4 regions of the Halalkalibacter oceani genome follow, and region 1 is predicted to be linked to each of the others. Evidence: predicted binding sites of a transcription regulator. Region 1 holds the regulator's gene; each other region holds the start of a gene.
The links. Region 1 encodes LexA, which represses DNA repair genes until DNA is damaged. Its sites were predicted from a motif close to CGAACATATGTTCG; they were not measured.
Positions count from the first base shown of each region.

Region 2: ruvA (Holliday junction branch migration protein RuvA) is a predicted target of LexA. The motif match lies at 5,780-5,793, and genes of this name have one in related genera.
Region 3: ABMB67_RS16810 (ImmA/IrrE family metallo-endopeptidase) is a predicted target of LexA. The motif match lies at 6,159-6,172, and genes of this name have one in related genera.
Region 4: ABMB67_RS09095 (YhjD family protein) is a predicted target of LexA. The motif match lies at 2,921-2,934, and genes of this name have one in related genera.

Region 1 covers NZ_JBEPKD010000001.1:17,872-25,919, forward strand. The annotation lists partial or broken gene ABMB67_RS00075 (spore germination protein) at 1-65, shown strand, start outside; gene ABMB67_RS00080 (Ger(x)C family spore germination C-terminal domain-containing protein) at 138-491, shown strand; gene ABMB67_RS00085 (tripartite tricarboxylate transporter substrate binding protein) at 570-1,610, opposite strand; gene ABMB67_RS00090 (hypothetical protein) at 1,792-1,956, shown strand; gene ABMB67_RS00095 (hypothetical protein) at 2,021-2,593, opposite strand; gene sda (sporulation histidine kinase inhibitor Sda) at 2,764-2,916, shown strand; gene ABMB67_RS00105 (hypothetical protein) at 3,072-3,245, shown strand; gene lexA (transcriptional repressor LexA) at 3,281-3,904, opposite strand; gene ABMB67_RS00115 (hypothetical protein) at 4,055-4,321, shown strand; gene ABMB67_RS00120 (YneB family resolvase-like protein) at 4,306-4,953, shown strand; gene ABMB67_RS00125 (DUF896 domain-containing protein) at 5,025-5,264, shown strand; gene tkt (transketolase) at 5,450-7,447, shown strand; gene sirA (sporulation inhibitor of replication protein SirA) at 7,658-8,048, shown strand, end outside.
Region 2 covers NZ_JBEPKD010000020.1:3,377-11,424, forward strand. The annotation lists gene nadB (L-aspartate oxidase) at 1-131, shown strand, start outside; gene nadC (carboxylating nicotinate-nucleotide diphosphorylase) at 145-987, shown strand; gene nadA (quinolinate synthase NadA) at 989-2,092, shown strand; gene safA (SafA/ExsA family spore coat assembly protein) at 2,338-3,783, shown strand; gene ABMB67_RS17475 (YhcN/YlaJ family sporulation lipoprotein) at 3,975-4,847, shown strand; gene ABMB67_RS17480 (BofC C-terminal domain-containing protein) at 5,106-5,657, shown strand; gene ruvA (Holliday junction branch migration protein RuvA) at 5,817-6,416, shown strand; gene ruvB (Holliday junction branch migration DNA helicase RuvB) at 6,460-7,461, shown strand; gene ABMB67_RS17495 (DUF2905 domain-containing protein) at 7,458-7,676, shown strand; gene queA (tRNA preQ1(34) S-adenosylmethionine ribosyltransferase-isomerase QueA) at 7,758-8,048, shown strand, end outside.
Region 3 covers NZ_JBEPKD010000018.1:23,269-31,316, reverse strand. The annotation lists gene ABMB67_RS16860 (AraC family transcriptional regulator) at 1-70, opposite strand, end outside; gene ABMB67_RS16855 (oxidoreductase) at 85-897, opposite strand; gene ABMB67_RS16850 (alpha/beta hydrolase) at 1,126-1,731, opposite strand; gene ABMB67_RS23460 (VOC family protein) at 1,823-2,059, opposite strand; gene ABMB67_RS23455 (VOC family protein) at 2,061-2,252, opposite strand; gene ABMB67_RS16840 (flavin reductase family protein) at 2,284-2,895, opposite strand; gene ABMB67_RS16835 (ring-cleaving dioxygenase) at 2,901-3,857, opposite strand; gene ABMB67_RS16830 (nitroreductase family protein) at 3,891-4,511, opposite strand; gene ABMB67_RS16825 (hypothetical protein) at 4,751-5,164, opposite strand; gene ABMB67_RS16820 (XtrA/YqaO family protein) at 5,275-5,478, opposite strand; gene ABMB67_RS16815 (helix-turn-helix domain-containing protein) at 5,692-6,042, shown strand; gene ABMB67_RS16810 (ImmA/IrrE family metallo-endopeptidase) at 6,199-6,705, shown strand; gene ABMB67_RS16805 (beta-ketoacyl-ACP synthase III) at 6,735-7,703, opposite strand; gene ABMB67_RS16800 (NADPH-dependent FMN reductase) at 7,726-8,048, opposite strand, start outside.
Region 4 covers NZ_JBEPKD010000006.1:64,966-73,013, reverse strand. The annotation lists gene ABMB67_RS09110 (ABC transporter substrate-binding protein) at 1-986, opposite strand, end outside; gene ABMB67_RS09105 (ABC transporter permease) at 1,009-1,839, opposite strand; gene ABMB67_RS09100 (ABC transporter ATP-binding protein) at 1,841-2,629, opposite strand; gene ABMB67_RS09095 (YhjD family protein) at 3,050-3,403, shown strand; gene ABMB67_RS09090 (hypothetical protein) at 3,666-4,112, opposite strand; gene yhbH (sporulation protein YhbH) at 4,311-5,483, opposite strand; gene lepB (signal peptidase I) at 5,875-6,411, opposite strand; gene ABMB67_RS09075 (PrkA family serine protein kinase) at 6,653-8,048, opposite strand, start outside.

The DNA.
Region 1 (8,048 bases):
TCTTTTCCCGTGGGCTGCGGCTACGGATTCCATGTACATGGAATTTTTCATTATTGAGCGGGTGATTTTTCTTTTTTTGCCGCTTCTTATTATGCTGGCGCTAATGAACGCTGTTTTAGCCGCGTTCGATGCTGATGATGTCGATTGATAAAGCAGCCGCCCGTATTTCTCTTGAAGCTGATGATAGGGCGCTGATAAAAGTGGACGTGAAAGGAAAAGTGGAGGAACAAAGCTCTCCAAAGCTGATTCAAAGTGCCGATTTGTCCAAAATCGCTGAATCGATGGAGGAGAAGATCAAAAACGATCTCACCGATTTAGTCGCAAAACTTCAAGACAATGCTGTAGATCCACTCGGCTTTGGTCTGAAGTACCGGGCGAGACATTGGAACAGCACGAAAACCGAGGAAGAAGAATGGAAGAGGCTCTATCCTGAGCTGAAGTATCAGATCAATGTCGATGTTGATTTAAAAGCTCCGGCGGTTATCAGATAAAGAAAAGCCAATTGCATAAGGGCTGGGCAAAAGGTTATTTGTTCTTTCCCTTTTGCCCAGCCCCTGAAAGCGTTTGTTCTATTGTTGTTCCGTATCGATTGAAGATAAAATTTCGGTAAACAGTTCGATGTCGTTTGTTAGTTTTTCATGGTATTCTTCTGAGCTGAGCCAACCTTCACGAAGATGCAAAAAGGCATTTTTCTCAAATTCTTTATACTCAGGTGAGTCGTAAATATCTTTCACGGTTTCTTCCAACAGCTCAATAATTTCGTCCGGTACTTCATTGCGGATCATTAAACCGCGTTCTACGCCAGTCGTAATATCATAACCAAGTTCCACGCTTGTTGGAACATCCGGGAAATCGTCAATCCGCTCCTCGGCGAAGAACAGAATTGGCTCCATTTCTCCAGCCTCGATAGAAGAGGCGACAGGGCCGACTTCTTCCAGCATCGCGTCGATGTGGCCGCCGAGAAGCGCCGCGTGCATTTGACCGGCACCTTCAAACGGAATGAATTCAATCGCCAATTCCGTTTCTGCGTGAAGCATCGTAAAGACGATGTGATCGGTAGTGCCGATCCCTGTACCGCCGATCTTGATCGTGCTTGATTTCGCTTGCTCGAACAAATCCTCGATCGATTCAAACGTGCCTGGCTTGATCTGCAAAGCAAAGGTATCACTTTGCAGCCGGGCAATCGGGGTAAAGACATTTAATTGATTGTCGGTATTTGTTCCCATCGCCACTTGAATCGGCAGGGCTCCCGTGGCGACAATCGTATAGCCGTCGGCCGGTTCGTTGGCGCCTATTTCCTTGGCGATCACGCCGCCCGCTCCTTCATGATTGATCACATTGACGTTTACCCCGAGTCTGTCTTCGAGACCGGCGGCAACCTGGCGGGAAAATGTATCCATTCCGCCGCCGGCCCCATGTCCGACTAAAATGACAATATCCCTCGTTGGATATTCCAGGCTTGCTGTTTCCTCCTTACTCGTCTCATCTGTCTGCTCGTCTTGATCCGCCGGACCTTCTGTAGCTGTCTGCTCGCTCTGCCCGCAAGCGACCAAACCGAAGAAAATTCCGATTGCGCATAAAAGAATCAATAATGGCTTTGGCTTTCTCATGTGTTCTCGTTCCCCCATCTGTGTTTGCTTATAAATCATACAAAACAACTATGAATGATAAGTATTGTAATAATAGTATCATATTTCTGAAAAATGACAATGAATAATTTGATTTTTCTTTGTTTTACGACAGGCAAATCGGGAATAAGACAGGTAAACATCAAGAAAAGGAGAGAGCGAAATGGAAAAAGACAATCTTGACATGAGCATGAGTAAGCAGGCGGCCGAAAGACGCAAACAGCTGGAGAAGGAATTGCGCAATCAATTTAAAAATCCGATTATTCATAAAGCGATCAAAAGCGACAAAGTATACGTTCCGTTAAAAGTAGAGAAGCTTTGGGGCTGAATATAAAAGAGGCACTAACAAATGAAAAAAACAGAAGTCGACAGCCTTTGTTGACTTCTGTTTGCTATATCACCGGTTTCCTTTGTTTTAAGTATTTGAACAAAGCCGTAAATGCATAAGCAGCATAAGCGACTAAAATGTCAATCAGAAATAAATAAAACAGATTCATTCCCTTGTGCATCGTAAGGAGGCCAATTAGCCTTGAAAATCCTGCAAGCCCAAAAGAAAAAAAGACGGAAACGAAAATGGCATAAAGGAAAAAGCTTTTCTGACGATTGCTGCAATATTGATACAACAACATGAATGTTACCGGAAAGAGCACTGCAGTGATCGTGATTCCGGACGGCAGGACATACGTTAAGCGGTGAGGATGATCAATCAGGTTATACATCGAAAGCATTTGATCAATATTTGACCAGAGAACATGGGCGGTATAGCCATAAAATGATATTTCAAAAAACCTTGTCCGATCAAGCTTTTTATACAAATAAAAGAGAGGTAATAGGATCGTCAGTAAATTAACCCAGAAGTACCAGGTAGAAAAGTCAGAGTATAAGTCCCAGTAATTTGAATTTAACTCGAGAAGTTTTTCTTTTGTCCGGTAAATTTCTGCATAAAGCTGTTGCTGTTCATTCATACTTTGCCCTCCTAAAAGTCAACAAGATGCCGCTGCCTTTATTATTGTTTGACTCAGGCTGTCATCCTATACAAAGCACTGCTTTCATGAGTGGAATTAGGAAAAAATTACGTTTTAAGAATGAAGATAGTGGGTATTTATCAGTAATAAATAAGGGAAGGATGAACGACATGTACATAACGTGCTACAACAAAAGTCTTGAAAAGCTGACTGATGATAAGTTGCAGGAAGCATTAGCCGAAGCGATCAAGTGTGGGTTAGAGCATGATTTCATTGAAACGTTAAAAAATGAACTGAAAGTAAGAGAGCTGAAAAGTGTTTAGTAGCACCAGCCTTATAATAGATAGGATCGCTTCACCTTTTTACATACTGGATACAGGATATGTCAAAGGGAAACCTTGGTCATATCCTCATTTGTTTTAAAGAAAAATCGTTTCAGCGAGCTGAAAAAGTTTAGATGAGAAAAGGAGGAAGGAAGTTGAAGCTGGCCAAAAAAGTAGAAGAAATGGAAAAGATGCTGGAGCAGCAGCTGGGCCGAAAGCTTACCCAAAAGGAAGTCGAATTTTTAAAATGGCTCGTTCATTCGGCAAAGTACAGAGAGGAAGGGTTTCCTTCTTTTTTTCAAAGCGAGAATAAAAAACGCTCGTTCTAATGAGAACAAAGCGCTTCAGCAATATATGGGTTTGCTTAGTGAATCGTCCGAAAAACGCCGATCACTTTTCCCAGAACCGTACAATCCTTTAATAAAATCGGGGCCATTGTTGAGTTTTCCGGCTGAAGGCGAATGTAATCCTTCTCGCGGAAGAAACGCTTCACGGTGGCTTCGTTTTCTTCTGTCATCGCAACGATAATATCCCCGTTGTCAGCCGATTGCTGCTGGCGGACAATGACCATATCTCCATCGAAAATTCCGGCTTCAATCATACTGTCCCCTTGAATCACAAGAACATATGTATTCTCATGTGAACCGAGATGATCAGGCAGAGGCAGGTAATCTTCAATATTTTCAACCGCGGTAATTGGATTCCCCGCAGTGACCTTTCCGATGATCGGAACATACGTCGTCTTTTGCTCCTTAACAGCTTGAACCTCATGATCCAAATGAAGAATCTCAATCGCTCTCGGCTTGGTCGGGTCCCGGCGGATGTAGCCTTTCTTTTCAAGGCGGGACAAGTGACCGTGTACCGTGGAACTGGAAGCGAGACCGACGGCTTCTCCAATTTCTCTTACAGAGGGCGGATATCCCTTTTTCCTTACCTCGTCTTTAATGTATTCCAGTATTTCAAGCTGTCTCTTTGATAGCTTTGACATCATGTCACCCCAATTCGCTTTCCTGTTTAGCTAAATTGTACCATGCGAACATATGTAATGCAAACGTTAGTTCTAAAAAAACTATTGACACAAACGCTTGTTCTTATTATTATAAAAGCGAACAGATATTCTTATTTGAGGTGAAGCGAAATGATTAAACGACTTACTGGACAGGAATTATTTATTGTCATACTGGCGATTGTCGCATTAGTATTTATGTATACAGCTCTTTTAACAAGCGATCGGGGAGACCAACAGGTCGGCTATGACGCCGAACAGCTGGAGGAAGACCTGTTTGCCGGCCCGGCGCATCCACTGCAACTCAATCAAGCGATGGAGAAGGACAATTGGCTGTTTGTTTATTCAAATGAAGAGATGGAGCCGGAGAGTGACGAAAACGAATGGGAGCAGCGATAATTTATTGCCGCGTCAGTACGGAAAAAGCGCAACAGGAATCTTCATTACGGCGTCAGCTGACGGAGCTTTTGCAGTTGGCAGAAAAGAAGCAGCTGAAAGTCGTGGAGCAGATCAGAGAGACGGCAAGCGGCTATGAAGTCGACCGGGAAGGAATGCTCGCTGTCCTTGATCTTTTTCAGGAAGGTAAAGCGGACACGCTGCTGATTCAGGATGATACGAGACTTGGCAGGGGAAATGCGAAGATCGCCCTGCTTCACCAGCTCCGTAAGCTGAACGTGACGGTGTTATCGATCCGCGATCAAGGAGAGCTGTTTCTGTCTGAAGCGGATGAAATGGTATTGGAAATTGTAGCGATCGTGGAGGAATACCAGCGCAAGCTGCAAAATAGCAAAATCAAAAGAGGAATGAAAACAGCGATCAAAAATGGCTATCGGCCGGAACAGAATCTGAAGCGGACGCATGCAGGCGGGCGCCAGAAGAAGGAAGCGCCGATTGAAGAGATTATCCGTCTCAGAAAGCTCGAGCTGACCTTTCATGATATCGCCGCCACATTAAGGGGGCTGGGCTACGACATCTCGAAGGCGACCGTTCATCGCCGCTACCAGGATTATGTGCGGGAACAGCAGCAGTAGGCCGAGCGGCTTCTGTTGAAAGACGGGCTGTCTTCCTGTAAAGTTAGAAGAACATGGAGGTGGCTTTAGCGATGCTATCAAAAGAAAAAATTGCAAGAATTAATGAATTGGCCAAACGGGCGAAAACATCCGGGCTAACGAAATCCGAAGCGCAGGAGCAGCAGACGCTTCGAAATGAATATATCCAGACGTTCAGGCAGTCATTTAAACAGCAGCTTCACAACGTGACGGTTGTGGATGGCAATGGAAATGACGTCACGCCTGATGCCCTTAAATTAAGCAAAGAAAATCAAAATAAGCGACCTCATTAAATGAGCTGTCGCTTTTTTCTTGCAGGTCTTTCTCTCTAAAGAATCGCTGCGCAGTTTTTCTTTTATGAAACAGAGCATTCTAACATAAAGCGAATCTTCAGAGAACACTTGTGAAAACACGGGAGAAAGTATATGATAAAAGGCGAAATGCTCGTTTTCACCTATTGGAAAGGATGGTTGTTAAGATGGGAAATAAAGTTGATGCGTTAGCGATTAATACGATTCGAACACTGTCGATTGATAGTATTGAAAAGGCGAATTCAGGACATCCCGGTATGCCGATGGGAGCGGCGCCGATGGCCTATAGTTTATGGACAAAATGGATGAACCACAATCCGGCGAACCCGAACTGGGCAAACCGTGACCGCTTTGTGTTATCAGCAGGACACGGTTCAATGCTGCTGTACAGCTTGCTTCATCTTGCGGGCTATGATCTTTCGCTTGAGGATTTAAAGCAGTTCCGTCAATGGGGAAGCAAAACTCCTGGACATCCGGAGTATGGTCATACGCCAGGTGTGGAAGCAACGACAGGTCCGCTTGGACAAGGGATCGCGATGGCGGTCGGAATGGCGATGGCTGAACGTCATTTAGCAAGTACATATAATAAAGATGATTTTCAAATCGTTGACCATTATACATATTCAATTTGCGGTGACGGTGATTTAATGGAAGGCGTTTCGGCTGAAGCCGCTTCGCTTGCCGGTCATTTAAAGCTGGGCCGCTTAATTGTTTTGTATGATTCAAACGATATTTCTCTCGATGGAGAGTTGCACATTTCTTTCTCCGAAAACGTAGAAGATCGCTATAAAGCGTATGGCTGGCAAGTGATTCGTGTCGAGGACGGTAATGACCTGGCAGAAATCAATCAGGCGCTTGAGGCGGCGAAACAAGATGAACGTCCGACGCTAATTGAAGTAAAGACGGTGATTGGCTTCGGTTCACCAAATAAATCGGGGAAATCGGCTTCTCACGGGGCACCGCTCGGTAAAGAAGAGGTAGGCTTGACGAAATCAGCCTACAAGTGGGTATTTGAACAGGATTTCCATGTTCCGGATGAAGTACGTGAACATTTTGCTGCTATAAAAGAACAAGGCGGGCAAAAGGAACAAGAGTGGAACGAGCTGTTTGCGAAGTACAAGCAGGCTTATCCTGAGCTCGCTGCCCAATTTGAACTGGCGTTGCAAGGAGAGCTTCCAGAAGGCTGGGATGCGAATGCCCCGGTTTATGAGACTGGCTCCAAAGTAGCGACACGTTCATCTTCCGGCGAAGCGTTGAATGCTTTTGCGGCGACTGTGCCTCAGCTTTTCGGTGGCTCAGCTGACCTTGCTTCTTCCAATAAAACGATGATGAAAGGTCTTGGTGACTTCAGCCGTGATCATTACGAAGGCCGAAACATCTGGTTCGGTGTACGTGAGTTTGCGATGGGGGCAGCGGTAAACGGAATGGCGCTTCATGGCGGGCTGAAAGTATTCGGCGCTACGTTCTTTGTCTTTTCTGATTACTTGCGTCCGGCGATCCGTCTCGCGGCGTTAATGAAGCTTCCGGTCATTTATGTCTTCACGCATGACAGTATTGCGGTCGGAGAGGACGGCCCGACTCACGAGCCGGTTGAACAGCTCGCTTCTCTTCGGGCGATGCCGGGCCTTTCTGTCATCCGCCCTGGTGACAGCAACGAAGCGGTTGCGGCCTGGAAGCTTGCGCTCGAAAGCAAGGATACACCAACGGCTCTCGTCTTGACGCGTCAAAACTTGACGACGATCGAGGGCACTTCCGAGCGTGCGTATGAAGGCGTGAAAAAGGGCGCATATGTCGTCTCGAAGGCAAATGGGCAAGCGGATGTTCTGCTGCTCGCGACTGGTTCCGAAGTGCCGCTTGCTGTTGAAGCACAATCTGCGCTTGAAAAGGAAGGCATTCATGCCAATGTTGTCAGCATGCCGAGCTGGGATCGTTTTGAAGCACAGTCTCAGGAGTATAAGGATGAAGTTCTTCCTCCGAGCATCAGCGTCCGACTTGGACTTGAGATGGGTTCTTCCTTAGGATGGGCCAAATATGTCGGCTCGGCCGGCGATGTACTGGCGATTGATCAATTTGGAGCGTCGGCGCCGGGAGAGAAGATTATTGCAGAGTATGGATTTACTGTCGATAATGTTGTCGCCAAGGTAAAGGCCTTGTTACAAAAGTAACAGCAGGAGTATGTTAGCATCACAGCGTCTGTGATGGAAAATATCGCAGCGGCGAGACTGACTTGCCGCTAGGAGGAGTGTCAAAGGGGAAATCCCCCTTTTGGCACTCTTTTTTCGACAAAACTAGTGGGGAAATTCGCTCTTGATTAGACAAGGAATTTTGTCACCTTTCTGTATACTAATAGAAATCAGTTTGAGGAAAGGGTGTCCATGATGAGACATTATGAATTATTCATATTTGAAGAAAGTGTTGCTCGTCAGTATTACGGACAAGAGGCAAAATTATTTCATTTGTTTAAAGAGCATGAGCAGGCTAGGGGAGAAAAGCGTGAGCTGTTGAGTAAACAAATTGAATATATTACGAAACCCATTCCGGCCTTACTGTTGCAGCAAAAATTAAATGAAGCGTTTAGTTATGAGCGGGGTTACATTCAGCATAAAAACCGCTACTTTCTCGATTTGTTCAGCCGGGGCGCGAAGGCAGAATTGATGATTGAACGACGGGCGCTCTATTTGACCTCGGATGGCGAGGAAAGCACCGAGGCGGAGACGATGTTTTTTGAAGTGCTGCGGAAATGCGAACCGACTTTCTTTGCCCTTT
Region 2 (8,048 bases), on a different contig from region 1:
GTCATTACCGCAGCGATTACCCGGCAAAGGATGAGGAAGGATGGGACGGGGCGACGGTCGCCATTTCACAGACGGATGGGATCATAAAACAAGAAAAAGCAAGTGGGAGAATAATACCGCTTCGGCGTTAAGGAGAGGGAGAATATGAATAAGCTGGCAATTAAGGAACGGCTGCAACTTTTTTTGATGGAGGATATCGGCGAGGGCGATCTGACGAGTCAAACGGTGATTGCCACTGGCAAAAGAGGGCAAGGAAATATGGTTGCAAAGGAAGCGGGAGTAATGGCCGGCGGGGAAATCGTCCGGCTTGGCTATCAATGCGTCGATGAAGAGGTGGAGGTTACCATTCACGTCGCTGACGGAGAACCTTTTCAGGCTGGGGACATTTTAGTGAGCGTGAAAGGGTCTTATCTTTCCTTGCTCGCCGGCGAGCGGGTTTTGCTGAATATTTTTCAGCGGATGTGCGGGATTGCGACGATGGCCAGAGATGCGGTTTTACGTCTTGATGACCCATCGATCCGCATTTGCGATACGCGGAAAACAACGCCGGGCTTACGTATTTTTGAAAAATATGCCGTTCGCTGCGGAGGGGGATTTAATCACCGGTTTGGATTAAGTGATGCCATTTTATTAAAGGAAAACCATTTACTGGCCGGAGGCGGAATTACGAAAACACTTCAGGCGGTAAAAGAAAAAGTAGGTCATATGGTCAAGGTGGAAGTTGAGACGACAAACGAGGAAGAAGTGCTTGAAGCAGTTGAAGCCGGAGCGGATGTGATTATGTTCGATAATGCGACGCCGGAGGAAATCGCGTCATATGTCAAGCTCGTCCCTTCCGTGATTAAGACCGAAGCATCCGGCAATATTTCTCTGGAGACGATTGCTTCTTATCGCGGCTGTGGTGTCGATTATCTCTCACTCGGCTGTTTAACGCATTCCGTCAAAGCCAAAGACATTAGTTTTTTACTCGAAGCGGAGGGAGAATAAGATGAGTTTTCTTGAAGAGATTTCAAAAGTCAAACGTGTACCGGAACAGTACGCAAAAATGACGACAGAAGAAAAGCGGGCGCGCATCTGGGAGATTAAGCAGCAGTTTGGCAAGCGTTTATACATTCCGGGTCATCATTATCAGCGGGACGAGGTCATTGAATTTGCTGATGCAATTGGTGACTCCCTTCAGCTGGCCCAGCTGGCGCAGGCTAATCGCGAGGCGGAATTCATCGTCTTTTGCGGCGTGCATTTCATGGCGGAGACGGCCGATATGCTGACAAGCGAGGAGCAGCACGTCATTCTTCCTGATTTGAAGGCAGGCTGTTCAATGGCCGATATGGCGACGATCGCGCAAACCGAATATGCGTGGGGAGAGCTGCAGGAGCTGCTTGGCGATACGATTCTTCCATTAACCTATGTCAACAGTACAGCGGCGATCAAAGCCTTTTGCGGCCGCAATGGGGGAGCGACGGTGACTTCCTCGAATGCAAAAGCAATGGTCGAGTGGGCCTTCACGCAAAAGGAACGGATCTTGTTTTTGCCTGATCAGCATTTAGGAAGAAATACCGCCTATGATCTTGGTGTCCCTTTGGAGAAGATGGCTGTCTGGGATCCGATTGAGCGTCGCCTTGACTATGAAGGGAACCTCGATGATCTGCAAGTGATTCTTTGGAAAGGACATTGCTCGGTTCATGAAAAATTTACTGTAGCGCAAATTGAGCAGCTTAGAAAGGATTCTCCTGAAACACGAATCATCGTGCACCCAGAATGCACGTATGAGGTCGTCCAGGCGGCAGACGAAAATGGCTCGACCCATTTTATAATCGAGACGATTAAAAAGGCAGCTCCGGGTACGAAGTGGGCGGTCGGGACGGAAATGAATTTGGTGAACCGTTTAAGCCAGCAGCATCCTGAGCAGGAGATTACATCATTAAATCCGATCATGTGTCCATGTTTAACGATGAACCGGATTGATCTTGATCATTTGCTTTGGTCGCTGGAAGAACTGGAGGCGGGGCAGTTACATTTCCCAATAAAAGTGGATCCGTTAACGACCGAAGAAGCGAATTTGGCATTGCAGCGCATGCTGGAACGCGCTTAATCATCGGAAGAGGACTGGCTTAGCAGGAGCATCTCCTGTTAAGCCGGTTTTTTTAAAAGATAAGAAAGGACGCTAGGCGTTTTTCTTAGGCATAAACCTATTTGTTTTCTCATAAGATTTGCTGAGACCCTTTGGGTATTAGGCTTTCTCCCATTTTTATCTGTTTTGTCAGTTTAACGCTTCGTGTCAATTCGCCTACAACGACATAAGATGTACGAAAAAGGTAAAGAGGAGGGAATGAGATCGTGAAAATTCATATCGTCCAAAAAGGGGATACGCTCTGGAAGCTCGCGAAGAAATACGGCGTTGATTTTGAACAGTTAAAAGCTGCTAATACACAGCTCGCCAATCCGGATATGATCATGCCTGGTATGAAAATAAAAATTCCAACAGGAAGCGTACCTGTAAAAAAAGAATCTCAGCAGGCAGCTAATGCCCCAGTGAAGGAACAGCAGAAATTATACCAGAAGGAAGGCCCTGTGCCTCCACCAACGACGACCACGCCTGCAGCCAAAGAAACACCGCAGCCGGCGCCGCAGCCAAAGCCGGAGGCGCCGAAAGCACCGCCGAAAATGAATCAGCCAATGCCAAAGCCGGAGATGCCGAAAGCACCGCCGAAAATGAATCAACCGATGCCAAAGCCGGAGATGCCGAAAGCACCGCCGAAAATGAATCAACCGATGCCAAAGCCGGAGATGCCGAAAGCACCGCCGAAAATGAATCAGCCGATGCCAAAGCCGGAGATGCCAAAGGCACCGTCGAAAATGAATCAGCCAATTTTACAAGCACCGACATCACAACCTTCTATGCCTCAGCATAGTCAGAAATACGATGTGCACTTATACCAGCCACAAACAAAGCCAATGCAGTCGCCGATTCCAAAAGCACCAAAGCCACCAAAAGCAAATCAGGCTCCGCAAGCGGCAAATGGGCAGCCAAACCAGCAGGCCCCGCAAATGATGCCACAGAGCCAGCCGAACCAGATGCCGCCGCAAATGATGCCGCAGAGCCAGCCGAATCAAATGTCACCGCAAATGATGCCACAAAGCCAGCCGAATCAAATGTCACCGCAAATGATGCCACAGAGCCAGCCGAACCAAATGCCGCCGCAAATGATGGCGCAAAGCCAGCCGAATCAAATGCCGCCGCAAATGATGCCACAAAGCCAGCCGAATCAAATGTCACCGCAAATGATGCCGCAAAGCCAGCCGAACCAAATGTCACCACAAATGATGCCGCAGAGCCAGCCGAATCAAATGTCACCGCAAATGATGCCGCAGAGCCAGCCGAACCAAATGCCGCCGCAAATGATGCCGCAGAGCCAGCCGAACCAGATGTCACCGCAAATGATGCCGCAGCAATTTGAGCAATACGCTCACCATCCGGAGCCGCTGCCAATGATGCAGGGGGCGTTTGACATGCCTTCTCCATTTTTTCAGCCAGTCGGACCGCTTATGACGGGCTACGGTAATGGCTGTGCGCCAATGGGACCTTTAAATGGGCCATTGTATCAGGCACCACAAACGCTGCCTGCTTATATACCGCCAGTGCAAATGGGAAGTGATTGTGTTCAATGCGGTCCCGTGGAACCGATTATGTACGGACCAAATGGGCAAATGATGTCCGTTAAAGATTTTGAACGGAATGAGCAAATAAATAATTATCAGGAAACGGACGATTACGACGACTAATAACAACCACTTCAACAGTCCCTCGTAAAGCCGTTACGAAAGAAGCTTTGCTGTAAGCGTGGGGAAAAGGTGAAAAAGACCTTTGTCCCGCGCTTTTTTATGTCGGATTCAGGTGGTACAATGCCCAGTAACTAACAGTGTAAAGAGGCCTCCAATCAGCCACATTAAGTGATGAAAGGGGGAATTCAAATATGAAAAAAATTGCGATGTCAATTGCAGCAGCGACAATGCTTGTTGGTGGATTAGCAGCTTGTGGTGCAGATAATCAGCAGGGAATGGGCGCGAATAACTATCGTCAAACTGGCTTTGAGTCACAGGATATGAGCGGTGCTTATACCCACTCACGTTACCGTGGACAAGGTCCTGTCACCGATATGATGACACCTGATTATCGTGGTGGCGGTACTTATGGTCAGCTTGATCGACAACGTACGCGTACGCATTTAAATAACTTTCAAACAAACCGTACGCATGGAAACCGTAACGGCTTCGGAGCGACCCAGCGTACTCCGGGCATGGGACGTACCGGCCTGACAGGGAATAACCGTCCTGGAATGGTTGATGAAGATGGATTATTGCGTGATAGAACGCGCACCTATCGTCAGCAATTTACCGGTGATCGAGTCGGAAATGGGCGGATTACCAACCAACAAAGCGGTATTCACCGTTCAAACAGAGCGACTCGTAACCAGTATACCCAACAAAATGTCAACTATCATAAAGATTATGACAGCAAAACAGCGCAGCATGTTGCCAATCGTGTGCAGCGCATAAACGGAGTCGAGGACTGCCGTGTCATTGTCGATGATAACCACATTGTTGTTGGGGTTGAAACGAACCAAAATACAAACCAGGTTCAACAACAAGTAGAACAAGCTGTGCAAAAAATGGCAAAAAATAAGCAAGTCCGCGTTGTGACGGATGAAGATCATGTTAACCGTATCCGGACGATGGATGACCGCTTGCGGACAGGAACAGCATTCGATGAAGTCGCAGCAACATTTACCGATATGGTAAATGATTTAGGACGAGCCGTTCAACGTCCGTTTGAGCGCTCTCGTTAATAAATGGAATGGGGCCGGGGCCAAAAGGTTTCCCTTTCGCCGGGCCTTTAAACCAGCTGCCAAGCCCGTTGTGAGAGATCCTCTCACAACGGGCTTTGGCGTTGGCGGGGGGAATTCATTAAGCGAACTGGCGGACAATGAGCCGCTGAAAAAGGGAAAAACATCCTTTTTCAGCGGCTTTTGAATCAAATAAGGTTTTTTCGGGCATCCTTAGCGTAGTTGCTTAAATATGGATAAAATATGGTGGTGATGATGGAGATGAGGGAACACCAAAAGGTCCCGCAAAAGCATAGTCTTTCCGTTATTGTCGGAATCGGTCTTCTTTTGGCCGCGCTTTTCATTTGCAGTGCGCTCGTTGTTGGTGGAAAACAGCCTCAAGCGGAAGAGGCGGAGGCCGTTGAGGTCATGCAGCCAAAAACCGTACAGATTACGTTGGAAAGAGTATATTTGGACGGAGAAACAAGCGAAGAGATCATTGAAGAAACGATTTGGTCGATGGAGGATTTTTGGGCGCAATATGATGGCTGGACTCTGGTGGACCAAAATGAAGACGAAATGGTTTTCCGGCAATCGGTCAATGATATCTCGCCACTAATGAAAATCAACGGGTACTTTGGCTTAACGGAAGAAGGGATTCTGTCCATTTACGAAGGAGAGCCCGATCAGCAAAAGATCATCCATTCCTTTTTTCAGCTGGATACGAGCAAGCTCGAAAGCAAACAGCATTCGGAGCTTGAAAAAGGGATTCCGGTTAAAGATCGGCATCATTATGAAGAAGTATTAGAAGCCTTTCGCCAATATCAAAATTGAATTGATTCTTCAAAGCAGCGTGAATCGTGAGGGAAATTCCTTCCGGGCGGATCCAGCGCTGCTTTTTTTGCTTTTTGCAGCTGGAAAGAGAAATGACGGAAAGGGGGGCTTATGATAAAATAGAAATAAATGTTCGCATAGAGAGAGGAAGAACGGGCTGTGATTGAATATGTTAAAGGGAAAGTAGTGGAAGTGGAGCTGCAATATGTGGTGGTCGACCATCATGGCTTAGGCTATCAGATTTATTGCCCGAACCCGTTTGTTTTTCAGGAAAAGCTTGAAGAAACGGTGCAAATTTATACATACCAGCATGTCAGGGAAGACTTAATTCGTCTGTTCGGCTTCCGTACGAAGCAGGAGCGGATGCTGTTTGAAAAGCTGTTAAATGTTTCGGGCATCGGGCCGAAGGGGGCGCTCGCCATTTTGGCGTCCGGCCAGCCGGAGAATGTCGTCTACGCGATTGAGGAAGAAGATGAAGCCTTTTTAGTGAAATTTCCGGGTGTCGGCAAAAAAACAGCCCGCCAGATCATTCTTGACTTGAAAGGAAAGCTCGATGACTTTGTGCCGAATCTGCTGCAACAGGAAAAGGCGACAACAGTTGAGAAAACGCCGGCAAATACAGCGTTGAAAGAAGCGCTTGAAGCTTTACAGGCGTTGGGCTATGTCGAAAAGGAACTGAAGAAAGTTCGCCCTCTTTTGGAAGAAGAGGAGCTGACGACCGATGGCTATATTAAAAAAGCGTTACAGCTGATGCTGTAAATGAATTGCGCGAATGCGGGATGTGGGAAAGAGGTGACAAGGGATGGAAGAACGGATGGTATCGGCGGATATGCAGAGCGCGGATGATTCAATTGAGCAACGCGTTCGTCCGCAGCAGCTTGCGCAATACATCGGACAGGAAAAAGTAAAGAAAAATCTCGATGTATTTATAGAAGCGGCGAAGATGAGAGAGGAATGTCTCGATCATGTTCTTCTTTATGGGCCGCCCGGTCTCGGAAAAACGACGCTTTCCGGGATTATTGCTGCAGAAATGGGCGTGCAGATGCGGACGACATCGGGGCCGGCGATTGAACGTCCCGGTGATTTGGCGGCGATTTTGACAGCTCTTGAACCGGGAGATGTGCTATTTATTGATGAAATCCACAGGCTGAACCGCGTCGTCGAAGAGGTGCTTTATCCGGCGATGGAGGATTTTTGCATCGATATTGTGATCGGCAAGGGACCGACCGCGCGTTCCGTACGTCTCGATCTGCCTCCGTTTACGCTGGTCGGAGCGACGACAAGAGCAGGGATGCTATCGGCCCCGTTGCGCGACCGCTTTGGCGTTCTCGCCAGGCTGGAATATTATACAGAGGCTGAGCTGGCGTTGATCGTCAAGCGCACGGCTGAGATCTTTGATACCGCGATTGAAGACGCGGCCGCGATTGAAGTCGCACGCCGCTCAAGAGGCACGCCGCGGATTGCCAATCGCCTGCTCCGCCGCGTGCGCGATTTTGCCCAGGTTAAAGGAGACGGGACGGTTTCACTGGACGTGGCGGTGGATGCGCTTCAGCAATTGCAGGTCGACCGTTTAGGACTGGATCATATTGACCATAAATTATTGTATGGGATGATTGAGAATTATCGCGGCGGTCCTGTAGGTCTGGAGACGATTTCTGCGACGATCGGCGAAGAACCGGAAACGATCGAGGATGTGTATGAACCGTATTTGCTACAGATTGGCTTTATCCAACGAACGCCGCGGGGAAGAGTTGTAACCCCGGCATGCTATGAGCATTTTCAATTGGAGGGACCAGAGCAGTGAATTCATTTCCAAAGATCTTGATCCTTATCGGCATTGCTTTTATCATCATTGGTGTCCTCTGGTTCTTTATTGGACGCTTTCTGCCACTTGGGCGCCTGCCAGGTGACATCTTTATTAAACGCGAGAATATGACCGTATATATGCCGATTATGACCTGTCTGATTATTAGCGTAGTGCTGTCGCTTATTTTTTTCTTGTTTGGACGTTTTCGCTAATCTCTTGCATGGATGAAGCACTTTCGGTATGATGATAGGGATATGACAGGAACGGTTATGTGAAAAGGTGACGACATGACGATGAAAATAGACGATTTTGATTTTAATTTACCAGAGGAATTAATTGCCCAGACGCCGCTTCAGGATCGAACGGCGTCTCGTTTGCTTGTCTTAGATCGGGAATCGGGTGCAATTAAAGATGGAACGTTTTCCGATATGATCGACGAATTGGAGGAAGGGGACTGCCTCGTCTTAAACGATACGAGGGTTCTTCCGGCAAGACTATTCGGAGTGAAAGAAGATACCGGCGCTCAAATTGAAGTCCTGTTGCTGAAGCAGCTGGAAAATGATCAGTGGGAAACGCTGATTAAA
Region 3 (8,048 bases), on a different contig from region 1:
GCAGAGCATCGATTGAAATTCCCAATGATTCAATAAACAGTTGCATTTGTTTTGTCATCGTTATTTTCACAGCTACGCCCGCCCTCACAACATATTTTTCACCAGTTTATCATAAACGTGGTCAGGGAGAAGTCTTTTCATCAAAAGAATCGGCTTAGCGCCAAATCCGATTAAATAGCGTGTTTTAGGACGTTTTCGGTCAACAGCCTTCGCGATTACTTTTGCAATCCTTTCCGGCTTTGAAAGCAGGTTAGACGTGTATTGCTTCCTTATACTTTCCGCTGTTTTGACCGCCATTTCCTCATAGGCGCCGCCTTTGCCGCTTGCTAATAGATGATCGGCGGCGATGCTCCCCCATTCTGTTTTGATCGCTCCTGGTTCAATTAATACAACGTCAATCCCAAATTCCGCCACTTCCATCCGCAAGCAGTCGTTGAACCCTTCCAATGCAAATTTCGTAGCGTGATACCAGGCTCCAAATAATGTCGTGATTTTTCCGCCGACAGAGGAAATCGAAATAATTTTTCCCGCTTGTTGTTTTCTCATCACCGGTAAAACGAGCTGTGTTAAACGGGCAACGCCAAATAAATTCACCTCAAACTGTTTGCGTCCTTCTTCAAGAGAAACATCCTCGACTGCGCCATACGACCCGTACCCTGCATTGTTGATGAGCACATCTATTTTCCCTTCATTTTCGATGATCATTTTGACACAGCTTTCCATCGATTTCTCGTCCGTCATATCAAGCTCAACAGGAATGACGCCCCACTTTTGCAATGGCTTCATCCTTTTCACTTGGCGGGCGGCGCCGTATACTTTGCACCCTCGCTGCGCTAAAAGCTGCGCTGTCTGATACCCGATCCCGCTGCTTGCTCCTGTTAGTAAAACGACTTTCATTGTTCATTCCTCCTTTTACTATCTCAAAGTGTAATGGAATTCGGCAGCGTTCACGACAGCTTTTCGTGCCAAATGACAGGCAATTGGCGCCATCTCCTGCTGGAATAAAAGTAACTAGAAAAAGGGGAACTCGTACTTTTTCAGCAGCTTTCAGAGAAAAGCGGGGGTGACAAACATAAAGGCGGGCCAAAAGGTAGAAAAAACAACCTTTCGCCCAGCCCTAGCTCCCTACGATAATTGCTGATACCACTGAGCGGCGGCTTCCACTTCAGCGGCGGTTAATTGATGACCGCGATCCTCCCAATGAAGCTTGACCGACGCATTGGCTTTCTCCAACAATGCCTGCAGTTCAGTCGATTCTTCCGACGCACAAATCGGATCATTTGTCCCGGCGGCGATGAAGATCGACGTTCCGCTCAAGTCGGGCAGCTCGATTCCTCTTCGCGGCACCATCGGATGGTGAAGGATCGCCGCTTTCAACGCATTTTGATAGTGAAACAGTAAGCTCGCGGCGATATTCGCTCCGTTCGAGTACCCGATCGCGATCACATTTTGCCGGTCAAAGCGATACTGCTCCGCTGAATCATCAAGAAATTGCTTTAGCTCCGCCGTACGGAAAATCAAATCTTCCTCATCAAAAACGCCCTCTGCCAATCTGCGAAAAAAACGCGGCATGCCGTTTTCCAGCACATTCCCCCGTACGCTTAGCACAGACGCATCCTCATCAACCATTCCGGCTAGCGGCAGCAAATCCTTTTCAGTTCCACCTGTTCCGTGCAGCAAAAGCAGTGTCGGCTTTGACGGATCTTTTCCTTTTTGAAAAATATGTTTCATCCTGTTTAGCTCCCTTCCCATTTCCGAATCGTAAGCGGAGGTAATCTTTGTTCCAGTTCTTCTCGTTTTTCTTCCAGTCATGCAGGCAGCATCAGCCTCTCACCAAGCTTATCCATTTGCTCATCAACAGCAAAACCCGGGGATAGTCAGTGGCGATTTCGAACAAAATGCCACCATCCTCATGAAAATAAAGGGATGTAAAATAAGTGCGGTCATGAACCTCCGTCGGATGATAGCCTCTGTCGTCAAGTAGCGTCCGCCAGTCATTCAGCGCATCTTCATCCCAGGCAAGATGATGAATCGTGCCGGCGCCCATCAGTCCACGCACTTCAGGCGTCAGCTTGATGGAAAAAATGTGAGAATGCTGCCGGGATCTCCTGTCTCATTTCCAAAATAAAGATGATAGCCGTCCGGCCGGGCATAACAAGCCTTACTCCTACTATCCCCGCATAAAAGGTGACCGTCCGCTGTGCATCGTTGACCATTGCTGATATGTGATGAAGTCCCGCCATTTCTAGCATCATACCCACTCCCGCTCCATTCAGACGACGATTATTGCGGTCGTTTCAGCGAAAACATCTCGCCAATCTTCGCATAATCATGCCCGGCCAAGCGGCTAACAGCGCCCAAGCCGTGCGGATCAATTCGGCCGTTTTCATAAATTTCTTCCGCTATATGAAAGTGGACAACCTTGCCGATGATGAAGTCACAGCCTGTCGTCCCCGCCTCTCCTTCAAGCTCCAGCCGATGTTCCAGCACACACTCCAGCCTCATTTTTGCTTCTTTCACGCCCGGAACGGCAAGCTTTACGCTATTTACCGGTGTCAGCTTTGCCAGCTCAATTTCACTTTGATCGGACGGCAGACTTGCCGCTGTTTGATTTACTTGCCCAACATTTTGCTGATCAACAAGATGGACGACAAATTCACCAACAGCTTCTATGTTTCTTGCTGTATCCTTCTGCTTCCCTGCCATCCGCTGAATCGCCAATGAAATCCGCGGCGGGCTTGATGAGACAACATTAAAGAAACTAAACGGCGCCCCATTGACCGTCCCCTTCGGCGATCGTGTCGTCACAAAGGCGATCGGCCGCGGAACAACACCGCCTGTTAACAGCTTATAATTGTCTTTCTCACTATTTCCTGCTGGATCAATTGAAAGCAAAACGATCAGTCCTTTCGAAAAATGAAATCTACCTGCCTCACGTTAAATGGTAGCACAGTTTGTTCGATTTTCTCCCGGTCGGGCTCATACTGGGCAGGCAGCATTAATTTCTCGCCCATCGTCTCGAAAGACTCGTCATGGGCAAAGCCCGGCGGATCAGTGGCCATTTCAAATAAAATGCCGCCATACTCCTTGAAATAAATCGCGTTGAAATAATGACGGTCCCGTACCGGCGTGACCCGATATCCGGCGCGTTCCAGCTGCTTCTTCCACTCAAACTGATCCTCGTCATTAACGGCCCTCCAGGCAATATGGTGGACCATCCCTACTCCGATTTGTCCCACAGGGGCGACGCTCTTTCTCAGATCAATGATATTGCCAATTTCAGCAGTTGAGCGGAAACGAATGAATTCTCCCTCTTCAGCTGCTTTTTCCAGTCCCATCTCACACTCAAGCAATTCGGCTGTCCGCTCCGGCTGCTTCGACAATAACGTCGCGCCGGCAAATCCTTTAATCGCGACCTCCGGAGTGACGTCGCCAAACTGCCACGTATTGCTCGCACCTCCTTCTCTTTCCACTAATTCTAATTGAAGTCCATGCGGGTCTTCAAACTGTAAATACAGTTCGCCAAAGCGTACCACTTTAGAAAAAGCAATGTTGAACGCCTCAAGTCTCTTTTCCCAAAATGCGAGCGCGCCCTGCGGCACGGCAAACGCCGTGACACCAACCTGTCCCGCGCCAATTTTTCCTCGACGGGCATTCGGCCACGGAAAAAAGGTCATAATCGTTCCCGGATTCCCACCTTCATCGCCAAAGTACAAATGATACGTCGCCGGATCATCGAAGTTCACTGTTTTCTTTACTAAACGCAGCGCTAACACGCCCGCATAAAAATCAACATTTTCTTGTGGATGGCCGACAATCGCCGTGATGTGATGAATCCCTTTTGTTTTTTTCGGCATACCTGCTCACTCCAATTTCAATTTATGATTTTGCTATATGTAACTCACGAATTCACTGACCGGCTTACGGTAGCCGCGGGGTCTGCGGCTTTCTGTTTTTTCTTTTCCTATTGTAACCAGCATGACTACCTCGTATTGATCGTCAATGTTCAGTACGTCTTTCACTTGCTTGGGGTCAAAGCCAATCATCGGACATGTATCCCAGCCTTTTTCCTTCGCCGCCAGCATGAACAGCATTGCGGATAACGAGGCATTGCGGATCGCTTCATCCCGCAAGAACGTTGTTCCTCTCGTTTCATAAAACGAAACTGTATCCTGAACCATATGCTCGTATTCCTGCTTGCTGACAATGCCTAGCAGCTTCAAGCCTTCGTAAATTTCCGACGCCTGACGGAACGCCTGCTTATCACCAAGAACAGCAATCACAGCAGAGGAACTGATCACTTTATGTTGCCCATACGCCGCCTGTTGCAGCCTCTCTTTCGTCGTCGGATCAATCACGGCGACATAATTTGTATGCTGAAGATTAAACGCGGAAGGTGCCAGCTTCACTCCATCAAAAATCGCGTCCAATTCCTGCCTTGTAATCGGATGCCCCGGCAAAAAATTACCCGCAGAACGTCTTTCCTTGACCAACTGAAGAAAATCTGTCATTTTTCCCCTCATCCTTTCATCTGCCTCATCTGCCTCATCTGCAATTTATAACAAATTAATATATTATCAATTCGAGATATATAGCTTTAAAAATGCTTTTTAGTTGGAATGCTCTAAACTCCTCTTTATCTCGAATTCGAGATAAGTATATAACAGATAGATTTCTGCTGTCAACTTTTTTATTCCTCTAAAGGGGGATTGCTCAGGGGCGAGGGCTAAACACCCTTTTGCCCCTGTCCTTAACGGTTAAGCAAGCTCTCAATCAATAAATAGATGACCCCTCCGCTCCTTAAGAGAATGCCAATCAGCTTTAAGGTCTGCTGTTGGGAGAATCGTTTATGCTCACGCTCGCTCAGGTCATTTTTTACCAGGTCATACAGCAACCGTTGAGGAAGCTCCTGCCGAGTACTGCTTTCCTTGACCCTTGCTACCTCCTGCTTCAACTCCCTGTTTAATCGCTTCTGCTCCTGTCTGTCTTGTTCAAGGAACCTCAGGCGAGATTCATGAACACGGATGACCTTTTTCAGCTTCTCTCTTTCTTTTTTCTCCAGCGAGGTTGGCGTCCTGCCTCGCAGCAGCAACGGACAAACCTGCCGATCCAAAAGCCAAAGACAGCTGCGGCAATACTCAATGGATCGTTTCTGCTTCTTCATCATTACTCCTCCTTTTAAAAATAAAAGAGGACACCATGTGATGAATGCTTCACCACATGATGTCCTCCAGTGTACTGGTAGAACAAATGATAGAAATAAATCTGCTTTATTTAAAAGTCTTCCCCTTCATCAAACTTGACTCTTTTCACCTTGCCTTGATAGGTTACAACCTTCGTTTCCCCGTGATCCGGAAGCACGGTCATCCGCGCGCGTCCCTCTGAAACAACAATTACGAACGGCTTGTCCTGCTCCTCAACATTGATCAGCAGCTGGCCGCCAGACAATGAATCCGTTTCAACCGGTTTCAGCCTCATTTTCTTCCCTCCCATGCTTATTTTCACTGAAATTAACCTGGTGTTAACAATAAGTATAGTTAACGTCCAGTTAACTGTCAATCAGAAATTTCCTGTAATGCTAAACGAATCCCTTTTCACGCTGAAAATTATCCTTTTCCCTGATTCCCTTTACGTTAACAGTAAGTTAATTTATAATAAGAATGAGATTATTGAGTGAGAGGAAGAATCCAGATGATTCCGCAGAGGTTAAAAGCATTGCGTAAAAGCAAACAGCTGACCCAAGAGCAATTAGGAAAGGAAATCAACGTCACAAAAGTATCTGTGTCTGGCTACGAAAATGGCAACAGAACTCCCGACACGGCGACCTTGCAGCGAATTGCCGACTTTTTTGCAGTCTCGGTCGATTACTTGCTTGGCCGCACCGACAAGCCGACAAGTATTCTGACTCCGGCCTCAAGCCAGGAAAATTTATTTTTTTTGGATGAGGAGAGCATTACACCAGAAGAAGCTGAAGAGCTGAAAAAGCATCTCGAATTTTTACGCTATAAGGCAAAAGAAGTGAATAGAGAAGAAATGGAATAAGCGTTTACCTACAGAGAGCGTGTGACAAATGAGTCTTAGCCTAAAGGCTAGTAAGCCAGAACGCAGCCACTCTTTTTCTATGAGTAGCTGCCCGTTCTCTTTTTTTATTTACAACACGAACATATGTTTGTATAATTGGCACAAGAGGTGACGTTGATGAACTACTATCCAACGCCGTTAGAAAGCTGGATCTCCAAGCTCTATCTCTCGCTTGGTGTTAATGAACCGGCTGATATTGAGGTGAAAAGGCTGGCCCGCTTTTTCCGTGTCTTTCTTTACTATAAAGAGGTAAAAACGATGTCCTATGAATTAGGCCGGTTTCGCTCGATTACGATCGATTCCCGTCTGTCCGCCCCGGAGCAGCATGAGGCGTTTTTTCATGAGCTATGCCATCTGATTCGCCATGCCGGCTGGCAGGCGGGGATGATGCCGGCAGCCTTCCAGGAGCTGCAGGAATTTGATTCTCGCAATTTCACCCGCTATGCGGCGATTCCTTATCATATGCTGCCGGCATTTGATCTGCGTGATCCTGATATTATCGTCAATCTCGCTGACACGTTTCGCGTAACCCGAAAGCTGGCACAGGATCGGCTGGAGCGGATCAGCTACAGCTCAGTTGCAAGAATTAGAGAGAGGGGCCCGGAGTTTGACTATCTTGACTAGCACACCTTTCTCCAAACGATTGAGTACCTTTAGAATTCCACAATCGCCGCCCCCCAGATGAGTCCTGCACCGAACGACAGCATTGCCAGCCTGTCTCCGCGTTTGATCCGGCCGTCTTTCACCGCGGTATCAAGCGCAATCGGAATCGTCGCGGAGCAGCTGTTGCCGTAGCGGCTTACTGTGTTAATCACTTTTTCCATCGGGATGGCGGCCTGGCGGGCGACAGCTTCCATAATCCTCAAATTAGCCTGGTGCGGGATAACCCAGTCGATTTCCTCCTTGCTTAGTCCAGTGGTAGTAAGGCTTTCAATCAGCGCGCTGCTCATCGATTTCACTGCTAATTTAAAAATTTTCTGCCCGTCCATCACCATTTTATTTTTATGCTCTGCTGAAGCTGGCCGCCTGCTTCCTCCGCCGGGAACATATAAAGATTGAAAGTGCCGGCCGTCTGAATGAAGAACGGTCGCCACGATCCCTTGCCGCTCCTCCGCTCTCGAAAGAACGACCGCCCCCGCCCCGTCGCCAAACAGAATCGCGGTTGATTTATCGGTATAGTCGGTAAGCCTTGTCAGCGTATCGGCGCCGATCACGAGCACATGCTTATGCGCACCGGTTTTAATATATTGCTCTGCGATTTGCAGCGCCGAAAGAAAACCGACGCATGTGTTATGAAGATCGAGCGCCGGAATCGGTCTGCAGCCGAGACGATGTTGAAGTTGACAGGAGAGAGGAGGCAGGATGTGATCGGGCGTTTCCGTCGCTGCCAAAATCAAATCAATCTCCTCAGGTAAAAGTGAGGCATCTTGAAGTGCCCGCAAAGCAGCGGCGTAGGCGAAGTCAGATGTCGCTTCATCCTCTGCGGCCACCCTTCGTTCTTCAATTCCGGTACGGCTCACGATCCACTCTTCTTCCACGTCGAGCATCTCCGCCAGCTGACGACTGGAGAGCTTTCCTTCAGGTACACAGGAGCCAACACCGCTTATTTTTGCCGGATACATGACGCGCCCCCTCCTTCTCTGCTTATTTAACCTGAGCTTTGCGTAACGCTTTTGTCATCTGCACAAGCTGGGTACCTAATCCCTCGATTCTGTCCTGGACATCCTTGTCGATCACCTCATTATGCTCATTAAAATGATCGCGATGAGCATACACGAATTCCGGTGCGACATAGCCTTTAAAATAGCTGATAATCGGCTTCATCTGGTTTTCAACGACTAAAAAATGCTGATACGTTCCCCCTGTCGCCACAAGTCCGACGACTTTTTCGCGCAGAGCGGTAACAGGCAATAAATCAAATAAATTTTTTAACACTCCTGTTAAGGAAGCTTGAAAAATCGGCGTGG
Region 4 (8,048 bases), on a different contig from region 1:
ACGCCAAGCTCGATCGCCGTTTCAACGACATTTTCCGCCCCAGCCTCGGTAACTCTCAACCCATCAGGCACTTTTGAAAGCTGGGCTTCAATCGCCATTTGCAGCACATCCGGCGGCACTTCAGGAAAGTTTCCTTGCATGACCTCGACGACTGAGGCCGGGTCCTCTACGGAACGCTCGTAAATGTCGAGCATCACTTTCAAAAATGTCTCCATCTCCCGACTGTGCTCATCGACCCAGTCAGCCATCGACATCACGACGATTCCCGCATAATCAAAATCAGGATCATATAAAACACGGTAATCGCCTGTCGCCACCATTTGTGAAACCGTAGGCTCTGACACCATTCCGCCGGCAACCTGATTATTTTCAATCGCTGCGAGCATCGTTGCCCCGCTGCCGCTGCCGATAATTTCGACGTCGCGGTCAGGATCAATATCTGTGCCTTCAAAGCCTTTTCGCAGCGCCGTATCAGAAAGACTGCCGGCTCTTGTGACCGCTATCGTTTCGCCCGCCAGTTCACTAATGTCCTGAAACGGGGCATCCTCTTTTACAACTAGAGAATAACTGGCACCGTTGTAAAGCTGACCATAGGTTTTGACATCGAGTTCATTATCGGCAAATCGCAGCACATGTTCATAGGAGCCTAAGTTGGCATCAATACTGCCGCCGACTAAAGCTTGGACCGCATCAGCACCGGAGCTAAAACATATCTCTTCCACTTCCAGCCCTTCTGCCGCAAACGACCCGTCGTTGATCCCGATTTGCGCTAAAAGCGGCGTCATCCCCCCACATACGAGACCAACCTTCATCGTTCCAAGCGGTTCCGTTGCGGCTTCGTCATTTTCTTCCGCTGCCCCTTGCTGTTCCGCAGGCTGATCATTTGGCTCAGGAGCGCTTTGTCCCGCTTCATTTCCGCCACTGCACGCTGCTAGCATTACTAGGAAGCCAATCGTTATGAGCAACACAGAGCTTTTTACTTTCATCGATTTTCCCTCCAGCTTCATATTATCGATACTTCAACAATCTTTTTTCAGATTGAACAATGAGCTGCTCCAAGATCACAGCAAGAATCATAATCAAGACAAGCCCTGTAAACACCCCTGTAATATCAAGCAGACCCGAAGAGTAAGTAATATAGTAACCAAGCCCGCGGTTGGAGCCGATTAATTCGGCAATCACCGCGCCGATGAGCGCCATGCCGATATTTAACCGTAAGCTTGTTAACAGCCAGACCGTAATCGACGGCAAAATGACCCATGTGAACACTTCACGCTTTTTCGCTTTATGGGTTTTCATCATATCGAGCAGGTCTTTATCAATGTTTTTCACTCCTTCATAAGCGTTGTAAAAGGCGACGAAGATCACCATTGCAATGACCATGATGATTTTCGATGACATCCCGATGCCAAACCAGACAACGAATAAAGGGGCTAACGCGACACGCGGCAAGCTATACAGCGCCATCATGTATGGATATAACAATTTATCCATCCAGTTGCTTGAAGCAAGCGCAATTCCAAGAAGCGTCCCTAAAACCATCCCGATAATTAAACCGATCAACGCCTGCTGCAACGTAAAACCGACATGAAACCACAAATCACCAGAAATTGACAACGTGACGATCCGCTCAATGATCGCGGACGGCTTACTAATCCAAAAATCATTAAATAATGTTCCCGACGTCAATTCCCAAATAAGCAGAACGATCAGCCCGACAGCTACTCTTCCGCCCCAGACAAGCAGCGATTCACGATTAACTTGAAGCTTGTTCGCCGAAACACTCGCACGCTTTGCGGCCGTACTGATTTTCACTTTGCTTTCTTCCGTGCTCAGCATGTTATACACCTACTTCCTTTTTTGAATCAGCTAACGCTTCCCAAATCTCTTTTTGCAACCTCTGAAAACGAGGATCAAAGCGCGTTTCATAAAATGGTCGGGGCCGTTCAATATCAACCTCAAATTCAGCGCTTATCCTTCCCGGCCGATTTGACATCACAACAACTTTATCCGACAGCGCAATCGCTTCTTCAATGTCGTGAGTAATAAACAATACACTTTTGCCAACCTGCTCCCACATTCTTAAAAACTCTTCGCCGATGATCACCCTCGTTTGCGCATCAAGCGGACCAAATGGTTCATCCATCAAATAAAGTGATGGATCATAAGCAAAAGCGCGGGCAAGCGCGACACGCTTTTTCATCCCCCCGGACAATTGCTTCGGATAGAACTCTTCAAACCCTGTTAATCCAACCATGTTAATGTACTTTCTCGCAATCTCTTCCTGCTCCTCGCGTGATTTATTTTTCACAACAGACGGCAGCCTGACATTGTCGAGCACGCTCTTCCACGGAAGGAGCGCATCGTTTTGAAACACCATGCCAACCTCGTTCGGAATTCCTTCGATTACCTCGCCATCAAGCAATGCCCTCCCTTCCGCCGGCTTAATCAAACCTGATACAACTTTTAAAAGCGTCGATTTCCCACAGCCACTAGGACCAACCACCGCGACAAACTGACCATCCTCAATTGTTAAATCGACCTCTGTTAATGCAAGCGTGCTTCGTTCCTTGGAATGATACCTTACGGACAGATTTTGAATTTCGAGCTTTGGCTTTCTTTCAGTCATACGTTCTCCTTTCAGAAACTGATTTTGGCAATGTCATGGATCAACTGTTTTTTCTCAAGTGAGAATGAATTTTATCAAAATTAAGAATTTTCTTGTTTCTTGACATTTATGTTAGGCGAGAACTAACTTCCTTTCAATCATCTCGTAACCAAATCTTACACAGAATAATTAAAATATTTTTAAATCTTATAATAAAATTAGATTTTTCTTATTCACAAAAATAAATTTCTCACAAACGATAAAACTTCTTTACCTTTCTGCGCCAACTGGTTCATTTTTCCGCTAGTATAACGAACGTATATTCGCATATAATAAATAACAAAACCGCTGTGCGGTCTTGTTAGAAGCGGCGTGCGAAGCCGACTTCCTTTCTCGAACAACCTACTAAATTTGAACTTTAAAAAAAGAAAGGGTGATTAGATGAGTATCCTCCATGAAGAGCAGATTCAGCAGCTTGTCCACCAGTTCATCTTTTTGCCGCTGACCCGCACCGTTCTTGAGCGAGATCGACAAAAGATTGAGCAGGCCAGACTTAAAATCCCTTTCCCGTACATGCAAATGATCGATGCTGCGATTGCAAAAATTACGCTTGACCTGAGAAATCTACGAAGAGAAGCGAGAAGAAGCGGTCTTACCATATACAAAGAAGAACAAAGCTACCTTGTCGTATGGCGGGGATACCGCAGTGAGGTCCGTTACACCCCTGACGCCATGCGCCGGCACGTAACAGATATGATGAGTGATTATTTAAAGCGGACGCTCATTCAGAAATGAGCATACGACATGTTACCCAAGCAAACTTGCGCTGCCGATAATAAACAACAAAATGAGCAGGAGTAGTACATTTAGGATCACCGTCAGTAAGCTTCTAATGATGATCTTTTTCGCGTTAAAAAAGGGAGATCCTTCAATCCTGTCAATTCTAAAAACAAAGCTGCACTTATGAGAAAAAGGAGTATATTGAAGGGGTGTATATGAAAGGTGCTCACAAAATGACATCTCCTTTTTAAGGAACAAAATGACGAGCATCGGCGTACTAATTCCCTGATACTACGGCAAATGGCTCTTCCTCACCATTTCTAAATCCTATTACGTTTTCATACGCTTTGTTCAATTGAATTTTATATAGCCGCTGAAACTTGACCGGCTTGTCTGAATCAAGCGCCGCTCCTTCCGTACGATATAACACATTCAACGTATCTCCATCCTCTTCAACAGAAAAGTCGGTATAAGAAACAGGCTGTACACCGACCTCTACTGCTGCTTCGTTTAAATAAACATAAATCGCATTCTGTCGGTCAAAATACAAATGGGCGCCATTTTTCTCTTGAACCGTCTGGATAAACGATGCCACATCCTGATTTGCTTCTTCTTTCTCCACTTCAATAAAAGAAATCGCTTTATGGAAAGGTGTGAAACTTTCCTGATTTCCTATAAACAAAACGGAGACCACTATAACAAGCCCCCATAGAAGTTTCTTCATTTTCATTTGCCCCATGCCCGCAGCACCTTCCTCTTCCAGCTAGTATCACGTAAATTATCATATCATGACAATAATGAAAGTGTAATCAGCAATAAAAAAACGACGAAAGCAGGCGCTAATCCCCATCTATTTCCTGCTTTCTAAAAACAGACAAGCAGGAAGATACCCTCTCCCTGCTTGCGTTCATTTGGTTAGACGTTACCTGACAGCCACGCCTTCCTCTTCTTTCTTGAAAAATGTCTTCATCGCGTGGTACACATCGCCTTTTTCCTTGAGGATGTGGTAGCGGAAGCGCGGGTCGTCGATGTTTTTGTAGGCGCTCATAAGGGTTGAATGGCGGCTGTACTGATTGACCTCGCCGTAGCCAAACATGCTTGATACTTCCATCAGCTTTTCAACGAGCTTCAGACAGCGGGCGTTGTCGGAGGTCAGGTTGTCGCCGTCGGAGAAGTGAAACGGGTAGATGTTGTAGCGTGCCGGGTCATATTCGGCTTCGATTCGTTCGAGCGCTTTGCGGTAGGCCGAGGAGCAAATCGTCCCGCCGCTTTCTCCTTTTGAGAAGAAATCTTCCTCTGAGACGACTTTCGCTTCAGTATGATGGGCAATGAATTCAATGTCGACGGTTTCGTACTTCGTCCGTAAGAAGCGTGTCATCCAGAAAAAGAAGCTGCGAGCCATATACTTTTCCCAGCGTCCCATCGAGCCGCTCGTATCCATCATCGCCAGCACGACAGCCTTTGATTCGGGGCGGATGATTTCATTCCATGTCTTAAAGCGAAGATCATCATTTTGAATCGGAATAAGGCCGGGGCGTCCTTCCAGCGCATTTCGTTTAATCGCCGATAAAATCGTCCGGCGCTTGTCGATGTTGCCCATCAGCCCTTTTTTGCGGATATCATTAAACGAAATATCCTCAATCACGATTTCGTCTTCTTCCTTCTTTTGCAAGTTTGGCAGTTCGAGCTGACGGAAGAGGATTTCTTCGAGCTCCATAATCGATACTTCAGCTTCAAAATAATCCTCACCCGCCTGGTCGCCGGCTCCTTGACCTTTGCCTGGACCTTGCTGCTTCGCATTCGGATCGCGGGCGACGACATCTCCAACCTTGCTTTCTCCTTCTCCCTGACCAACATGTTTATTTTTATCATAGTTATAGCGGATTTTGTATTCATCGAGGGAACGAATTGGAATACGAATGACGTCACGTCCGTTTGACATGACGATGCTCTCCTCACTGACAAGGTCGGGCAGGTTTTTCTTAATCGCTTCCTGGACCTTTTCCTGGTGGCGGCGCTGGTCCTGATATCCCTTTCGATGCAGACTCCAGTTTTCTTGTGACACAACAAATTGGCGCTGGTCCTTGCTTGTCATGTACTTTCCCTCCTCTTTTCTTGCTTTTTCCGTCACATCCCTATAAAAAGAATGATCATGCAACTGACCATGTTATAAATGATTCACTCTTTTGAGCCGGTTGAATATAATGGTCTCGAGCCATATCTAAAATGACTTACTCTATCCTATGCAGACAGGTCAGAGAGTTGCTAATAAATTCTGACAAATAGAGGGAAAATAAGCGGACAAGCATGGAGAACTCACCATCTCTCCTTTAGCTAAAAGATAAAAAAGAGCTTGAGACAAAACTAGCTTTGGACCTACTGGCAATGGCTTCACACGCCACAAGCCCGTTGTGAGAAACCCACTCACAACGGGCTTTAAAAGATCGTGGCGGTTCCGCTCATTGCTTAGAGAGGCTGGGTGGATATTATTCCACGACACCAGCTTCCGTCAAAGGCCAGAAACGCAAGTCAACCTTGCCGACAATCTGGTCAATCGGAACCGGTCCGATACGGCGGCTGTCAAGGCTGTTAGGCCGATTGTCGCCAAGAACAAAAACATGACCTGGAGGAATTTCCTCAGGGAAAGCGAAGTCATTTGTGTAAAAGCCAAACTCATATTCCTGCTTTTTCTGTTCAAGAAATGGTTCTTCTACCGGTTGATTATTAATATAGAGCACATCTTCTTTCACCGCTACTGTATCCCCCGGCAAGCCAATGACGCGTTTAATATAGTCCTCTGATTCTGTCGCATGGAAGACAATCAGATCAAAGCGGGACGGTTCTGTAAAACCGTAGCCGATTTTATTAATAATAAACCGCTCTCCGTCATAGACATTTGGCATCATCGATTCACCTTGTACTTCATAACTCGTAAACAAAAAAGTCCGCACGATTACGGCAAGAATGACAGCAATCATAATTGCTTTTGTCCACTCAAGCCACTCATTTTTCTTCGTCTCCACGGTAGCTCCTCCGACCTTTTTTCTTATTAACTTAACACTGTTTTCGGACAAGCTCAAGTCCCAGAGGCATAAACAAAAGTTAGCTTTCCCTTTTGTCTGTGCTCAAAGCAGTGTGCAGGGTCGTTTCAAGGTCTTTGCTCTCCATAAGGGTGAGGCATGCTACACGCGTGGCCGCTGCCTTTCCTTTTAAAAAAGGCTCCTCCTGCCAGAGAATGTACCGGCGGGAGAAGCCTTGCTTGTTTTACCGATTTAACAGGCTGCCTACATAGCGGAGCAGTTCATTGGCCGAGACGGAATTATAGCCGTGTTCGTCAATAAGACGGGCAATGACTTCATTAATCTTTTTAAGCTGGGATTCGTCCGGTGTTTTTGTTGATGTTGTAATTTTGACGATGTCTTTCAGGTCGGCAAACAGCTTTTTCTGAATCGCTTCGCGCAGACGCTCATGCGAGTTGTAATCAAATCGTTTCCCTTTGCGGGCGTAGGCGGAAATTCGAATTAAGATTTCTTCACGGAACGCCTTCTTCGCGTTTTCTGAAATGCCGATTTGCTCCTCGATCGAGCGCATCAGTTTTTCATCAGGTGTCATTTCCTCGCCGGTTAATGGATCACGTAGCTTATTTTTATTGCAATAGGCTTCTACGTTGTCTAAATAGTTATCCATCAGCGTTTTCGCCGATTCATCATACGAATAAACAAAGGCCTTCTGCACTTCTTTTTTAGCGATTGTATCATATTCCTTGCGCGCGATTGAGATAAAGTCCAAATAGCGTTCACGATCTTCCTTGGAAATCGACGCATGCTGGTTCAGTCCCTCTTTAATCGAACGCAGAACATCAAGTGCGTTAATCGACGTGAGCTGCTTGCGCACGATCGCCGATGAGATCCGGTTAATGACGTAGCGCGGATCGATTCCGCTCATTCCTTCATCCGGATATTCCTGCTTTAACTCCTCCAGGTCCTGCGAATTATAGCCTTCCACACTTTCTCCGTCATAAAGACGCATCTTCTTCAGCAGATCGACGCCCTGCTTTTTTGGCTCCTGCAGCCGGGTCAATATCGTGAAGATCGCCGCTACTTTTAAGGCGTGCGGAGCGATATGGACGTGAGACAGATCACTTTCGGCTATCATTTTCTTGTAAATTTTCTCTTCTTCGCTAACCTTTAAATTGTAAGGAATTTTCATGACGATAATGCGTGAATGGAGCGCTTCATTTTTTTTGTTTGAAATAAAGGAGCGATACTCCGACTCATTCGTATGAGCGACAATCAACTCATCGGCACTGATCAAGGCGAAGCGTCCCGCCTTAAAATTTCCCTCCTGTGTAAGCGAAAGCAAATGCCAAAGGAATTTCTCATCACATTTGAGCATCTCCTGAAATTCCATCATCCCCCGGTTCGCTTTGTTCAGCTCGCCGTCAAAACGATACGCTCGCGGGTCAGACTCAGAGCCGTATTCCGCGATTGTGGAAAAGTCAATACTCCCGGTTAAATCAGCAATGTCCTGCGATTTCGGATCGGACGGGCTGAACGTCCCGATCCCGGTTCGCTTATCTTCCGAAAAGAAAATCCGCTCGACGAGCACATCCTCAATCCGGCCGCCATACTCTTCTTCCAGCCTCATCATGTTCAGCGGT